2 regions of the Neobacillus sp. GCM10027624 genome follow, and region 1 is predicted to be linked to the other one. Evidence: riboswitches for the same ligand, from Rfam matches in the RefSeq annotation. Region 1 holds a riboswitch; the other holds the start of a gene.
The links. Region 1 has a riboswitch for lysine ahead of ACFQZ9_RS24125 (amino acid permease). Riboswitches for the same ligand answer to the same signal wherever they lie in the genome.
Positions count from the first base shown of each region.

Region 2: it holds a riboswitch for lysine, as region 1 does, so the genes downstream of both, dapA (4-hydroxy-tetrahydrodipicolinate synthase) here and ACFQZ9_RS24125 (amino acid permease) in region 1, are expected to answer to the same signal.

Region 1 covers NZ_JBHTHD010000014.1:55,612-63,853, forward strand. Annotated here, with positions in the region: gene ACFQZ9_RS24125 (amino acid permease) at 79-1,560, opposite strand; lysine riboswitch at 1,703-1,894, opposite strand; gene ACFQZ9_RS24130 (YitT family protein) at 2,219-3,034, shown strand; gene ACFQZ9_RS24135 (DUF421 domain-containing protein) at 3,231-4,091, opposite strand; gene ACFQZ9_RS24140 (DUF1657 domain-containing protein) at 4,111-4,314, opposite strand; gene ACFQZ9_RS24145 (DUF1657 domain-containing protein) at 4,409-4,612, opposite strand; gene ACFQZ9_RS24150 (YmaF family protein) at 4,759-5,100, shown strand; gene ACFQZ9_RS24155 (erythromycin esterase family protein) at 5,147-6,403, opposite strand; gene ACFQZ9_RS24160 (MarR family winged helix-turn-helix transcriptional regulator) at 6,657-7,097, shown strand; gene ACFQZ9_RS24165 (HlyD family secretion protein) at 7,104-7,769, shown strand; gene ACFQZ9_RS24170 (efflux MFS transporter permease) at 7,778-8,242, shown strand, end outside.
Region 2 covers NZ_JBHTHD010000012.1:23,818-32,059, reverse strand. Annotated here, with positions in the region: gene ACFQZ9_RS20990 (sensor histidine kinase) at 1-949, opposite strand, end outside; gene ACFQZ9_RS20985 (response regulator transcription factor) at 959-1,630, opposite strand; gene ACFQZ9_RS20980 (RnfABCDGE type electron transport complex subunit D) at 1,722-2,549, opposite strand; gene ACFQZ9_RS20975 (FAD:protein FMN transferase) at 2,550-3,431, opposite strand; gene ACFQZ9_RS20970 (FMN-binding protein) at 3,435-3,911, opposite strand; lysine riboswitch at 4,114-4,294, shown strand; gene dapA (4-hydroxy-tetrahydrodipicolinate synthase) at 4,424-5,293, shown strand; gene ACFQZ9_RS20960 (sirohydrochlorin chelatase) at 5,382-6,110, opposite strand; gene cobA (uroporphyrinogen-III C-methyltransferase) at 6,130-6,909, opposite strand; gene cysC (adenylyl-sulfate kinase) at 7,107-7,706, opposite strand; gene sat (sulfate adenylyltransferase) at 7,720-8,242, opposite strand, start outside.

The DNA.
Region 1 (8,242 bases):
AAAGATATATCGTTGTTTGAAGAAGGTTCCCGTTGTTTTAAGGCATAAAAAATAGCACGCCGAGGCGTGCTATTTTAGTTAGTTATTTAAATCACATTTATCTAAAGGGATTAATTTCGTCTTCTTTGTAAATTTATATCCTAACCATAAGATGATAAATAATGGCAATCCGATATAGGAGACTAATACACCATTCCAATCGATATGGTCTCCGGTAAATGCGGAGTAGTTTTGGCCTAAAACGACGAATCCGCACACAACAAAGGCAAAGATCGGACCAAATGGGAAAAGCTTAGATTTATATGGAAGCTTGCTTAAGTCCCTGCCTTGTGCAACATAGGCTCTACGGAAGCGGTAATGGCAAATTGCAATTCCAAGCCAAGCGATGAACCCTGACATACCTGAAGCATTCAATAACCAAATATATACAGTTCCATCACCGAAGAGGGAAGCAAGAAATGCAAGAGTACCGACTAAAGTAGTAACGATTAAGGCATTAACAGGTACACCATTTTTATTTAATTTGCCAAGGAATTTTGGTGCTTTACCTTGACGAGCTAAATCCCAAAGCATACGAGTTGAGGCATACATCCCTGAATTTCCTGCTGATAATACCGCAGTTAAAATAACAGCATTCATGACAGATGCAGCAAAGGCAATCCCTGCTTTTTGGAATACAAGTGTAAACGGACTGACCGTTACATCGCTGTTTGCTAAGTTACCGTTCGTGTATGGAATCAATAAACCAATTACTAAAATAGCTAAAACATAGAATAATAGAATGCGCCAGAATACTTGACGAACAGCACGAGGAATTGCTTTTTCTGGATTGTCTGTTTCACCGGCTGCCACACCAAGAAGCTCCGTTCCTTGGAAAGAAAATCCTGCTGCCATAAAGATTCCAAGCATGGTCATGAAACCACCATGGAACGGGGCATCACCAACAGTGAAATTCTTCAAACCAATAACATGTCCGCCCATAATACCAAAGATCATTAATGTTCCAGTAATAATAAAGATGACAACTGTAACAACTTTAATTAAGGAGAACCAATATTCTGCTTCACCAAAGCCTTTAACAGAAATAAAGTTTAGTAGAAACATAATCGCTAAAAAAATGGCACTCCACAAAATAGATGGCGTGTGCGGAAACCAAAATTTCATGATCATTGTAACAGCTGCTAATTCTGCAGCAATCGTAATAGCCCAGTTATACCAATAGTTCCACCCAAGAGCAAATCCTAGTGAAGGGTCAACAAATTTGGTTGCATACGTACTAAAGCTTCCAGCAACCGGCATATAGGAGCCCATTTCGGCTAAGCTTGTCATTAAAAAGTAAACCATAATCCCAATGATTAGATAGGAAAGAATCGCACCACCAGGTCCGGCAGTAGCGATTGCGCCGCCGCTTGCAAGGAATAAACCTGTCCCGATTGTCCCCCCGAGTGAGATCATTGTAAGGTGACGGGCTTTTAAGCTGCGCTTTAATCCTGATTTTTCTTTGTTCGAGATTAGAACATCAGCACTTGAATTTTCTTTTGATACACGTGCAGTTTGCATATTATCTATACTCCTTTTCTTTGCTGTCTAGTTACAGCACCTAAAAAAAGGTGCTACAGCTCTTCTAATAGGAAGGAGTTTGGAATAAAAAATGCCACCGAAGTAGATTCAGGTGGCATATCAATACCCCGCATCATACCTTCCGAAAGATAGCTCAACACGATTGGCTGGTAGGGCTAATCATGACAGTTCTGTTCCTATTCGGAGACAGCCCCAGCATACTTTTTTAAGAGAAAAAAATACGCTTCGGCGGCTTTTCCTTTCAAACGGAGTTAACGATGTCTCTCGCATCTCGTCCGCATTACTAATAAAAACCGCGACCTCTACCTCATCGGTTTGATGAGGATTTAAATAATAAAGTTAATATATTAATAAAGTATAAATAATATTAAAGAATTGTCAATTGTTTTTCTTGAAGAATAATTTCCATCAAAATAAGGGAAAATATATCATTGAATAAATAGTACATATCCTACATAAAAATTCAATTTTATCAGGTTTTTTTCAATAATATTGGTAAAATATCCGAAAAGATTAATAAAAGAAAATTAATATTTATCTGATAATTGTATATTATTGTAAAAAACTATTAAATTTACTTGGGGACCGAGAATCGGTATGATATTTGAAAAGAATAGATAGTAGGAGGGACACTTTCTTGCAATATCTTGGAATAGTTTTCGGTTCTCTCATTGTTGCTTTTGGATTTAATCTTTTCTTAATTCCTCATCAAGTCTTAAGTGGAGGAATGAGCGGAATTTCCATGATTCTAGGGATGATAACCCCGTTAAATACGGGATTTGCAAACTTTCTTTTGAATCTTCCGTTATTAATTATTGGATATAAAATGCTCGGTAGAAGATTAATTATTAATTCAATCCTATCGGTAATCATTATTTCGATTGGTCTTTATATCATTCCTGTTCATGCCATTGCGCAAGATAAAATACTTTCTTCTATATTTGGAGGAGCTATTACGGGACTTGGGGTTGGGATGGTATTTCGCAGCTCTGGATCTACAGGCGGTTTTGATATCATTAGCATGATTCTAGCTAGAAAAATGGATTTTCCGATTGGTGCCCTTCTATCTGGAATGAACGGTGTAGTCATTATCATCAGTGGATTTTTATTCAATTGGGATTCTGCTCTTAATACATTGGTCTCCATTTTTGTTACCGGTAAAGTAGTCGATGCCATTTACACGGATCATGCCAAGCTCACCATTATGATTATTACTGAAAAAGGCGAAGAAATGCGGAAACATCTGCTATCTAATTTGTACAGAGGTTTAACCATAATGGATGGAGTAGGCGGTTACTCCAATAACAAAAGGAATATTTTAGTCACGGTTATTTCCAGGTATGAATTAAATGATGTTAAAAATCTCATCTCTGAGGTGGATACTTCAGCATTTGTTAATATTACCGAAACAATCGAAGTAATGGGACTGTTTCATCGACCCAGTCCAAATTAGTACACAAAAGGCTTGCTCCTAGTTTAAGGAGCAAGCCTTTTTAATTGCAAAAGAAAATGGGAATGATACATTACCAATGGGGGGCTTTAACAAAGAAGAATTTACGAAGAAGTTCAATGTACCGGATTCCGCGAAAAATGAAAATAAGTTCGTAAAGACGAAAAGATCCTTATCTATTGAATAAGGATCTTTCTTTTTAACCATTCAAATATGGTTCTAACTGATCCATTGCATTTTGTACAATCATCGCATTCTTCTGATACATTTCCTTTGAATTTTGACACTCTGTGGCTAGAGAAAATAGTTCTAGGTCAGCATGAGTCTTTTTCAGCATTGCCATAAGCAGAGGCCTTTGCTGCGGGGAAGGCACTTGTAATTTGTCATCATAAATATCAATGGTTAATTCCCCGTATGAGTCGACCTGTCCAATAAACACATTATCAAGTGTTACCCCGAGTTTTTCTAATTCTGTATTAAGCCAGCCACGGCTTTTCCCTGATGAACGCAATGCTTCATCTAAAATTTTCCCATCCATAATAACGGTTTGAGGCTCTTTTTCATTGGCTGTTTTCATTTGCAAATCTTTTGGGGTAAGAGGACGATTTTCTTTTTTCAATAAAGCACTCAAATTCCCTTTAGGTTCAAGAACAGCAAATTCAACATCAGCGATTTTAAAAATATCCTTCTGCCTAAGCAGGGCGGATAATTCATCAATCGTGTATTTTTCCTTCTTTAAATTTTCTTCTAAAACTCGTCCATCTTTAATTACTACAGCTCCTCTACCATCCATGACATCTCGGAATTTTTTGCTTTTTAATGAAAGGAAGTCTGCCATAAAAGTAACTAGGCCAAAAACGATGATGGCCAATGCTCCATGATATGCATTACTTTCAAGTCCAGTCACTACTTCACCGGCAATACTGCCAATAGTAATACCTGCAACATACTCAAAGAAGTTAAGTTCAGAAATTTGCTTTTTTCCAAGGAGTTTTGTGGTTAAAAATACTAGTAACAAGAAGATTAGTGATCGAGCAATAATTAAAACCCATCCAGGCATCTTTTCTCACCCCAATCCATTATCCTTTGTATTGCGGTTCTTGACGTTCAAGTTCATATACTCTTGTTTGAATGTCTTTTTTTACATGTTCAAATGTAAGGGCAGTCTCATGAAACACTCTTTTTGCATCCTCATCCAGTGAATTCAGAGCTAGAGCTGACAATTGTGCCTCAATATCCTTTATCGTTACAAGGGTTTGCTTTACGTTAGAAGCAACTGTCATGATTGATCTTCCTTTCCTGCAAGCTTTGGTATGTAATGGGATTACTTATTGAAATGAAAAATGGGTTGGCATAAACGCCAACCTATTTTGCTTATTATTGATTGTATTGGGGCTCTTCCGCCTGAATTTCCTGAAGGCGTGGCTCCAAACTATCTAAAACGGATTGTGTTTGCTGGGCAGCTTGTTGATATAGCTGTTTTGCATTTTGGTTATCAGTGGCTAATGCGAAGGTTTCAAAACTTGCTTGGGCACTTTTTAAGCTTGCTAAGGCTTGCTTTACTTGTGTTCCGACTGTCATCTAATAATCCCTCTTTCATTAATGAAATCAAATACAAAAATAGTATGCGAACTTACACATTAACCTATGTACATTTTTGTTTTCTTTTTTAAAAATTTCGCGCATATAGTTAAGCAGCAGGGATTTTCAAACATGGAGGGAAGAGTATGAGAGATAAAATAGGAAAAGATGATTTTGTACCAGGTTTTGTTCCCCATCATAACCATGGTTCTGTTGATTATACAGGTGTAAGTTCCAACCATGTCCACCAGTGCCTAGATGTAACATCGCCCCCAATTCAAACCCAGGATGGAAGTCATATTCATTATACGGAAGGGTATGTACTATTTGAGGATGGGCATACCCATTATTACAAGGCCTATTCAGGTCCAGCTATTCCTGTCGGCAATGGTATGCATGTTCATTATTATGATTTTCATACTACAGAAGAAAGTGGACATAGCCATCATGTAAAGGGCGTCGATCACCCCGCTCCAGGGTCAAAATAACGGAAACAAAAAGGTCTCTCTTCCGTAGAAGAGGGACCTTTAAGGTTTAAAAAATGATTTTTTCCAAAACAAGGGGATTCAAAGCTGTGGTTTGGTCTATAAATATGAACGCATCATAACGTTCACCCATTTGAGAAGGAACATAAATACCAAAATGCTCATATTCCGGCTGATAGACAACACCGATTGCACGATGACCAATGGTATTGTCGAATTCATGGCGATTTACATCTGTAAACAAAAGAAACTGATTAAATTCTCCACTCAAATGCATAAGATACTCCCAACTTCCATATTGAGCAGGAGGCACTTCCGTAATTTGAAAATTCAATCCCCATTCCCTCGAAGCAATGACAGTGCCGCTATAGGTACCAAATCCCACGATATAAACATCATTTTCGGAATGATTCTCCCGGAGCAATTGTCCAACATTGACCATTCCTTCGTCCTTCATGTCGGTTGCCCGAGCATCACCAACATGTGTGTTATGCTCCCAGATAATGATTTTTGCATCGTTACCATAAAAGTTGACGATTTTTTCCACTGCTTCAGCCATGTGACGATCCCGAATATTCCAAGACTCTGAATCACTTCGTACCATAATTCGATAATATTCTTCTGCATGGGCTGTAACCAGGGCGTTCACTTCCATGTTAAGGCTACCCTCAAAGTCATCCCGGTATTGCCATTTATTTTTTTGAATGGATGATAATAATTGGAGTGCTTCATTGGTGCAGTTTTCTGATAAATAACCAGCTGAAACAGCATAAGATTCATGATTACGATTATATGTTTCGAAACAGGAAAAAGCTCTTCTAGCTGTTTCAAGTTCTGGAGATTGTGTTTTTTCAAGGTAATGGATAATTTCATCCAAGCTTTCCCATAAACTGTAGACATCGATACCGTAAAAACCAATATTTTGATTACATTGTTGATTATAATCTTTTAACCATTCGATGAAACCGATTATTTCATGATTTGCCCACATCCAGGTTGGCCATCGTTCAAATGCCTCTAATACTTCTTTTACATTTTGTTTTGTTTGGCCGTATCCTTTTATATAGCGATTGATATTTTGACAAGCCGGCCAATCTCCTTCAACCGCAATCATAGAAAATCCTTTTTCCGTAATTAATTTTTTTGTTAATTCAGCACGAAGTGTATAAAATTCGGAAGTCCCATGTGATGACTCCCCTAAGAGCACATATTTTGCTTCCCCAATTTGCTGGATAAGTGGTTCTAAATCATTAATGGAAGAAAACCGTTTGGCATGTTTCTTAATTGATTCTTGCATTCCATCCATTCCTTTCATTTTAGACTAAATGAAGGTCTGGATTTAATGTTCCCTAGTCCATAAAAAAATGCTTCCCACTTTTCCATTGGGAAAAGAAGGGAAGTTTCTTGATAAGATCAGCAGTAACTTAATGTAAGAGTGAAATATTTTGTTGTTGACATACTAAAGGGTATCTATATATAATTCTATCTTGTAATAAATCAATTCGTATACGAAATATTCGATTTAGAAACCTTAGATTATCGAGGCAAAGGAGGAAGAAATGTACGAATTAAATAATGTAATTGTTGAGTCATTTTCAGAAATAAACAAGGCCATTTATCGGCTTATTAAGACTGAGGCAGACCGGATGGGAATTACGGTTGTTCAACTGAAGGCTCTTTATAGAATTTCTTCAAACCCTAAGATTGGATTGGGCGACCTAGCCGATAAATTGAGGTTAACGAACAGCACAGTCAGCGGGGTTATTGACCGATTAGTTCAAAGTGGTTTGGTAGAGCGGATTGTTCCGCCTGAAAATCGCAGAGCGGTTTCGATTCATTTAACACAAGCTGGAAAAGAGCTGTTAGATCAAGTTTATTCTTCTGAATCTACCCTAAGAAAAAAATTAAATGATGTGATGGATTTACCAAAAGAAGAAATTGAACATTTATTAAGTTTACACAGGCTTATCCTATCGAAGCTTTCAATTGAGGAGGATTAACTTTTTATGAATACTAAACGAATGGTTTTACTAAACATTTTGATATTACTTATTTTAGTTGGAGGGGGTTTTGCAGCCTATTCCTACTACAACAAAACCGTAAATTATATATCTACTGATAATGCTCAAATTGCAGGACAACAGGTGACTGTTGCTGCCCCGGCTAATGGGAAATTAACAGATTGGACAGGAAATGTAGGCGATCATTTTTCAAAGAATCAAAAAATCGGAACCATTGTATCTGCTGGAACGGGAGCGGGGGCAGCTGCTGCACCTACTTCAATTAATATAACCCTTCCGACTAGTGGAACAGTAGTACAAACAAATGCTGTGAAAAATTCCTTTGTAGCTGCCGGTACCCCGCTTGCTCAGGTATATGATCTTGAAAAGTTATGGGTAACAGCTAATATTGAGGAAACTTCAATTGATGAAATAGCTGAAGGACAAGATGTTGATATTTATGTAGATGCTTTCCCTAATACAACATTAAAAGGAACAGTAGAGAAAATTGGTCTTGCAACTTCAGGTACTTTTTCTCTTCTACCAAGCTCAAACAGTACAGGTAACTATACAAAAGTAACTCAAGTCATTCCTGTTAAAATTACAATTGATGATAACAAAGGACTTCAGATTGTCCCTGGTATGAACGTGACCGTGAGAATTCATAAGTAGGTGATTCGATGTCAATATATATCACGGTTTATGTCATTTTAAGCATATTGGTGTTATTACTGTTTAATTTTATGTTTATGAAAAAAGGAAGAAAACCTAAGAATCGTTCTGTAAAGGATTCTCCTCTAGTTGTTCAGGAAGAGAAGCACAAAAGGAACATGGAAGAAGAAGTAGAAGATTTATTAAAAGTATCTGCGATAACAGAGCCAGCATTAGAATATGTAGAAGCAAATGTAGAACCGATTGAGGAAGAGGAGTCACCAACATTATCAAGGGTGAAAGAGTCGAAAAGAGAAGTAGGAAAAGGAAAGATTCTTACAGCTTTGATGCTGGGGGCTTTCGTCGCGATTTTGAACCAGACCTTGCTCAATGTTGCCATCCCACATATCATGTCGGATTTAAATGTTTCAGCAACAACTGTTCAGTGGTTATCCACTGGCTACATGCTTGTGAACGGAATTTGTATCCCAATC
Region 2 (8,242 bases), on a different contig from region 1:
CATTGTCTAACAGAATGACAAACAGCTGTTTCAGTCTCTCTTTATCCCCTATCATTTTGATTGGAAAGACTTCAGCGATTATCTGTATATTTTTTTGACTAGCCAGCGCTTTAAAATCTTTAATTACATGCTGAAGAATCTCTTCCAGCATAATAGTCTCTTGGATCAACTGGATCTGGTCCGTGTCAGACCGAGCTAATGTCAATAAATCAGAAGTCATTTTTGACATGTAGTGAATCTCTTGAATCGCCTGGTGAATGGTCTCGCTTTCCTGTTCAATCGTATAATCCGGATGACGAAATAGGTGTTCAAGATTTAATTTCATAACGGAAAGAGGTGTACGCAGTTCATGAGAAGCATCTGCAACAAACCGCTGCTGTTTTTCCCAGGACCTCTTGATGGGTATTAAGGCCTTATTAGCTAGATAGAGCCCAGCTAGTGCGGCAATAAACACACTTAATAAGGACCCAAAGCTAATGACCACCAATAAATGATCCAGCATTTCATTTTCACGTCTCAGATTATAAACAATTTGAATATGCTGGACTGGTGAATATTCCCCATTCTTTGGTTCAGCCATCGTGATGACACGATAGGATTCTGCTCCAATCGCTACCGTTTGAAGACCTTTCTTCTTTAATAAAGGTGAAAAATGAGCCGTATCCTTTAAAGAGAGCGTACTCTCCGGTATTACCTGGTAAAGTTTATTTCCCTTCTTCCAAAGTAAATAAACTAACCGATGGTTCTCTTCACGCTCTGGACTTAATTCCTTGCCGAGTTTCTCTCTCTCTCGCTGCAAATGATTTCGCTTTTCTAAAACGGTCTGATCCACCTGATGGTATAAACTATAATGCGTATAAAAATAAATAATGGCCCCAAAAGCATTTTGAAGGATAAAAAATACAAGTGCATTCAGGATAACGAGCCTGCGTCTAGTTTTTTTAAACATTGCTCTACCTTACTCCTTTAACATATACCCTACACCCCTTATGGTCCGAATCAACCGCTCAAGCTCAAAAGGGGCCAATTTTTTCCGTAAATAATGGATGTAGAGTTCAACAATGGCGTCTGTCGTTTCACTCTCTATTCCCCAAACTCTTTGATAAATCTGATCCCGGGTTAGGATTTGCTCTTTATTTTGTATAAGGTAAAAAAGAAGTTCATATTCTTTAATCGTTAACTTTAGAGCCGTTTCATGTATATAACCCTCATGCAGGTTGGTGTCTAAGAGAACGGGGCCATAGGTCATCCTTCCTTCGATTCCTATTTTCCCAGACCGTCTAAGTAAAGATCGCACTCTCGCTAAAAACTCTTCTGTAGCAAAGGGTTTGACAATATAATCATCCGCACCAAAGTCAAGACCCTTTACCTTATCTTCAATCCGATCCTTTGCAGTCAGAAATAAGGTCGGGGATTGATTGCCTTCACTCCGCAGCTTTCTCATCACCGCGTATCCATCCATCATTGGCAGCATAATATCCAGCGTGATCAGATCGTACTCACCGGTCGAAGCCATAAAATACCCTTCTTCCCCGTTTTCAGCCTGGTCCACTTCGTACTGTTCTTCCTCTAATATTCTAGAAATGATCCTTCTTAAAGGTCCATCATCTTCTATGACCAATACACGCATAGATGCCTGCCCACTCCCTTTCTTTTTATCCTGCATAGTTTGTCCCAATTATTTCAATATTTTAATCACGAAGCAAAGAATATAGCTAGCTTTACAATTTACTAACTGCCCTTTGTGTTTTTGTAACTTGCCTCATGGCGGATGCTTTTGAGGTAGAACGTTTATTCCAATAGTTATAAAAATTCCCGGCAAATAAGCCGATAAATAAATAGGTTAGTCCGCCGAAAAGGCCATATATAATAACCCCTGAAACGGCAGCAAGTACCCCAAAGTAGATTTGCTGCTTATATTTTGCCGGTGAGGTTGGCGGATCTGTGAGCATGAAAAAGGCGAAAAATAAGGTCGCATTGATAAATGGCGGACGAAGAGCATCTGCCGCATCTCCTATACTTATTAAACCAAGTATAAGCAGTAATACAAAAAAGGTCCCTAAGAATGAAAATACCTGTGGAAATTTATTAACTCGTTCAGTTACAAAATACCCGCCAATTAAAAGAAACAAAATAGTCCAGGCAGGAAGATCCCCAAAAGCCCCCCACCAGCTTTGGCCTATTTGAAAAATAAAAATCGATAACAGTAAACCGAAAGCAGCAGGATTAACGATTGGTTTTTTCTTATAAACGAATAGATGCTTGGACAAGATGGCGAGAATCGCTGTCCCTGCCACAACCATCCCAGATGTCGTAAAACTTAAGATAAGTGAAATGATTAAGGCTGTTATTACTGTACTGTCCTTGCTGCTTCTTCTATCCATAATTCTACATAGGATATTATCTACAAAGATTGATGCCACAATAGCGATCATACTGTTCTCTATCCCCAGCATACTTTTTGACCCAATAGATGCGATGAATAGATAAAAAACCATGGCTGTCGCGACATAGCCCTTTGGTGTTTTGAACCACTTTTTCCCTGACACTTAAATCCCTCCAACTTTATTAATCTGTAATTCTGATGTGATAAGGATCCCTTTTAAAGCTAAATGTTCGATTAATTGTTTTCCTTTTTTTACTCCAAGTAAAAAGGAGGCTGTTGAAAAGGCATCTGCCATCATTGCAAACGGTGCGATGACACTGCAGCTAATCCATTCATTCGGGGAGCATTTTGTTTTTGGATTTACCAAATGATGTGAATCTGACTTATCTGGATTTCTGCGTTCATAGCTGCCAGATGTACAGACGGCTTCGTTTGATATCTCTATCGTTTCAATGATGGAATCCTTTTGGTACGGATGCTGGATTCCAATTTTCCATTTTTCCCCGTTGTCATCCACACCGAATGCAAATAAATCGCCTCCAGCGTTAATGACAAATCCCTTAAATTCCTTTAATTCATTAGCAGCCAGATCAATTGCGAACCCTTTTGCAACAGCTCCAAGATCAATGACCATCGGCTTTTTTAAAGTTACTGTATGATTGTACTGATCTAGTTCGATATCATGATAAGAAACCGAATCAGAAGAAACACTTTTCATCATCTGTCCAGAAATATAGTGTCGATTAAATCCATTCATTTCCATCACCTTTCCTACCGTCGGGTCAAATAGTCCATCCGTTAATTTAGCCATTTCAATCGCAATATAAAGAGGTTCAAATAGAAAAGGACTGATTTTTACTGGTACTCCGATAGTCTCACAAGCTCGTATTAGCTCACTTGATGAGCTGAAACGGCTGCATGCTTGTTCTACATGCTGAAATGCCTCAAAGGCACGAGTTATTTTTGCTTCCGTCTCTTTCTTCGACTTATTTGAAACGACCTTTATGTCAACAACAGTATCCATGTACAATTTTGTTTTTTTCATAGATTATCCTTTCACGTTATGGGCTTGGGAAAGTGCATCCATCACAGCGTCCTCAAAAGCCTGTGTACTATAAGTCGCCCCAGAAACATTATTCACTTGGGCACTTTGTTTTTGCACTACTTCATCAGGCAGTCCTACTATGTCACTTTCTGAATAATGCATTGCAAAATGGCTAATCTCTACGGTGGTAATTTTGTCATTCTTAATTGTGACAGCTACATCAATAAATCCTCGCCGATTCGTACCTGTACCTGTAAACGTCCCATCCTTATAGATCCCTTTATTTTGCTTGCTCTTTTGTTCGCCGACCTTTTCATTAGAGTGATTTATTGTAATATGCCTAGCTTGAACATTAGCTGCAATATGGTGTAACGGCTGATCAATAGAAGCCTGCGTCTCTGTAGTAACAAATCCAGCAGCATACACCGCTGCAACAGCTGTAGAACAAAGAACAACCCACTTCTTATCCATTTTCTTCATAAAAAATCCTCCTAACCAATTCCTCTATTCTCGGACAGTATAGCCAGTCAATCTTAGAATTTTCTTAGAATCTTTTTGATCGACAAAATTCGGGCGCTGACAGGCACCACCCGAATTTTGTCGACCTTGTCCCCTTGAATTTGAAGGGGAAATCTGATATATTTAGTGTTAATTAAATATCTTCTTACTTCAAACCTTTTGAAGTGAGGATAGAGGCGCAAAGACCATTAGTACATAGTTGGAGGATAATGAGGTCCTGGGATGATTATGGAAAGGGGAATTTGCCGAAGCTTATAAGACTCTCATTTGTCTTGGAGCTGGTTCTGCTATTGAATAAATACAGAACTGTCATATAGGGAACTATATGGAGGGCTATCTCACGCACGGGAACTTGTTTTTTATTTATGTTTCTATTGCAGCAGCGAGCCTTCGTTGCTGCTTTTTTGCGTTGACTTGGAATGTCCTTAGCCACCTCTAATTTATAAAAAAAATAATTTAAAGGGTGAGGAAAAATGAATTTTGGCCAAGTTTTAACTGCTATGGTTACGCCATTTGATCATGAAGGCGAGATTGATTTTAACGCAACAAGAACATTAGTAAATTACCTAATTGAAAATGGGACGGATGGATTGGTAGTCGTTGGTACCACTGGAGAATCTCCTACATTAACCACGGATGAAAAAGTTGAATTTTTTAAGTTTGTTGTGGATGTCGTAAACGGCAGGATTCCTGTCATTGCCGGAACAGGTTCGAATAACACGAGGGCTTCAATTAGTTTAACAAAACAGGCTGAAGCAGCGGGTGTGGATGGGATTATGCTCGTGGCCCCATACTATAACAAGCCATCACAAGAGGGTTTATATCAACACTTTAAAGCTATTGCCGAGTCCACAGCATTACCGATTATGCTCTATAATATTCCTGGGCGAAGTGTGGTCAATATGTCCGTTGAGACAATTGTTCGTCTTTCCCAGATTCCAAATATCGTAGCTATTAAAGAAGCTAGCGGCAATTTAGACGCCATGGCAGAAGTGATTAGCCAAACACCGAGTGATTTCACTTTATACAGTGGTGATGATGGTTTAACCATTCCGGTCTTAGCAATCGGCGGTGCAGGAATTGTTTCCGTTGCCTCCCATATCATTGGAAATGAGATGCAGGAGATGGTCAATCTCTTTAAAAGTGGTCATGTCCAAGAGGCAGCTGCAGCGCATCGCAGACTACTTCCAGTCATGAAAGCATTATTTGCTGCTCCAAACCCAACACCGGTCAAAGCAGCCCTTAATCTAAAAGGTGTCAACGTTGGCGGCGTCCGTCTCCCAATGGTCCCACTAACCGACGAAGAAACCAACACACTACAAAGTATTCTACAGCTTGTTTAAATTTCAATACAATAAGGAAAGGCACCTCCCAAATTTGGAAGGTGCCTCTCTTATTGTGTTTCGACAAAATTCGGGTGGTGCCTGTCACTCACCGAATTTTGTCGAATCCGTTGACCACAATGTCTTCAATTACTCGATGCCGGCTTAGTTGGCCTGTACAGATGATTTCCTGGTCTTCTGTTTGCTTTTTGCGAATCATTTGGTTGATTTCGCCTAAAAGTAGTCCGGAGAATAAAAGATAGGGAATGACAATAACTCTCCCCGATCCTGCCTCCAAGACCGCCTCAAACCCTTGCTCCAGCCTCGGTTCTGCAGCCGCGAGGTAACAAACGGACACCTGATCCGTTTGGAGCCGTTCTTGGATTCCATTGGCAATCAACTCAAACGCAGTGCCGATGCTGGGATCGCTGCTGCCCCTGCCAACTATTAATAATGAATCCTGTGAAGTGACCTCCCCAGCAACCCCTCTTGCTAGTTCAGCAATCGCATCGAGAATTTCATCCTGCACGCCAAACGGATTCCTTACCTGCACTTGGACCTCTGGATACTGTTTGCCTAATACGAATAGTGCATTCGGAATATCTTCTTTAATATGACCAGCTGCTAAAAGAAAAATCGGCACCACGGTAATCTCCGATGCACCTTTTTCCACACATCTCCTAAAGCCTTCTTCAATAGAAGGATCGGTTAATTCCAAAAAACTGATTTCCTGAATCGGGACATCCACACGTTCTATTACCCTATTCAAAAAGGACTTTACCTCTTCGGCTCCCTTTTTTGATCTTGTTCCATGGCAGATATAAAGAATCGCTTTCATGCAGATTGCTCCTTTCCGCTTACCCTTGAACAACTGGTAAATGAGGAACGATTTCTTCCTCGAACCAGTTCAGTCTATCATGTAAGCGGACAACCTCGCCAATCACAATCATGCTTGGGTTTGCAATTTTTGCATCCTTAACACGCGCTTCAATCGTGCCAAGGGTTCCAACTACTGTTCTTTGATCGCTTAAAGTGCCCCAGTGAACAAGAGCGATTGGTGTGTCAGCAGACTTTCCATTCTCCACCAATTGCTTAACAATCGTAGGAAGGTGGGAAACTCCCATATAAACACATATTGTATCGACCGCTTTCGCTAAATGGGCCCACTGATGCTCTGCCTCTTTATCACCAGCAGCTTGATGTCCGGTAATAAAAGCAAAGCTTTTACTCAATGTACGATGGGTAACCGGTATGCCAGCATAGGCGGATGCTGCAATTCCAGCGGTAATGCCAGGGACCACTTCAAACGGCACAAGATGTTTCACACATTCTTCTGCTTCTTCCCCGCCTCGTCCAAAAACGAACGGGTCGCCTCCCTTTAAGCGGACAACCGTATAGCCTTTTTTCGCATATTTGACCAAGAAGTGATTAATTGTTTCCTGCTTCATTGTATGGTAATTCGGAAGTTTGCCGCAGTATACCAACTGCGCATCTGCTTTTGCATGCTGAAGGAGCTCCGGATTTACTAACCGGTCATACAAAATCACATCAGCCTGCTGCAGGCAGCGTAATCCTTTTACTGTAATTAGATCTGGATCACCAGGACCCGCACCAACTAAATAGACTTTGCCAACCATGAAATCCAACATCCTTTCCCTATGCCTTTTCTGTAGTACTTGCTGTTATTGATGATTCGCTGATAAATCGCCTTGCTTCGCTGATAAACCTCGTAAATTCGCGGATAAATTGCCTGGATCCGCTGATAAAACCTTAAAATTCGCTGATAAACTCTTCCTATCCGTAAAAAGGGTGTAAGTTTACACCCTATCACCTATTAAAAAATATTTTTCTCCCGCAAATAAGCAATCACTTGCCCAACGGCTTCCTCAACCGATAATAAATCAGAACGTAAAGTAATTTCCGGTTTTTCCGGTGCTTCATATGGAGAATCAATCCCTGTGAAATCCTTTATCTCACCGCGGCGTGCCTTGGCATAAAGCTGCTTAGGATCGCGTTGCTCACAAACCTCGATTGGACAATCAACGAAAACCTCGATGAATTCTCCTTCTTCAAACAATTCCCGAACCTGATCCCGATCCGAGCGAAACGGAGAAATAAACGCAGTTGTAATCACCTTGCCGCTATCGACAAATAACTTCGCCACTTCGCCAATCCGGCGGATATTTTCCGTGCGGTCGTGCTCTGAAAATCCTAAATCCTTGTTTAAACCATGACGAATATTGTCACCGTCCAAAACATATTCATTAATCCCAAGACGGAATAATTCGTTCGATACCGCGTTCGCAATCGTTGATTTTCCCGAACCAGAAAGGCCTGTGAACCATAGTGTACAGCTTCCATGGCCGTTCTGGGAACGGCGGTCATTTTTTGTAATCGTTGTTTCATGCCATGTGATATTCGTAGATTGTGCCACACCCAAGTCCCCCTTAAGCTTCAACAGTCGCTTTTTCTTTCATTCCTTCAATTAAAACCTCAACAACTTCCTTGCGGCTGAAAGTAGATGGCGGAAGTACACCGCTTCTTAGCATCTCTCTCACTTTTGTTCCGGAAAGGATTACGCGATCTTCCTTGTCATGCGGGCAAGTTTTATCAGATGCCATTCCATCGCATTTTGTGCAATAGAAGCTATGCTCGAAAAATAAAGGCTTAATTCCAAGCTCTTCTTCTGTAAAGTTGCTGAAAATATGCTGTGCGTCGTAGGTTCCGTAATAGTTACCAACTCCGGCATGGTCACGGCCGACAATGAAATGCGTGCAGCCATAGTTTTTACGTGCAAGCGCATGGAAAATCGCTTCCCTTGGTCCTGCATAACGCATTGCAGCAGGGTGAACGCCCAATTGGACACGCTCTTTAGGATAATAGTTTTCTAGTAAAACACGATAGCTTTTTAGACGAACATCTGCAGGAACATCATCAGACTTCGTTTGACCAACAAGTGGATTTAAGAAC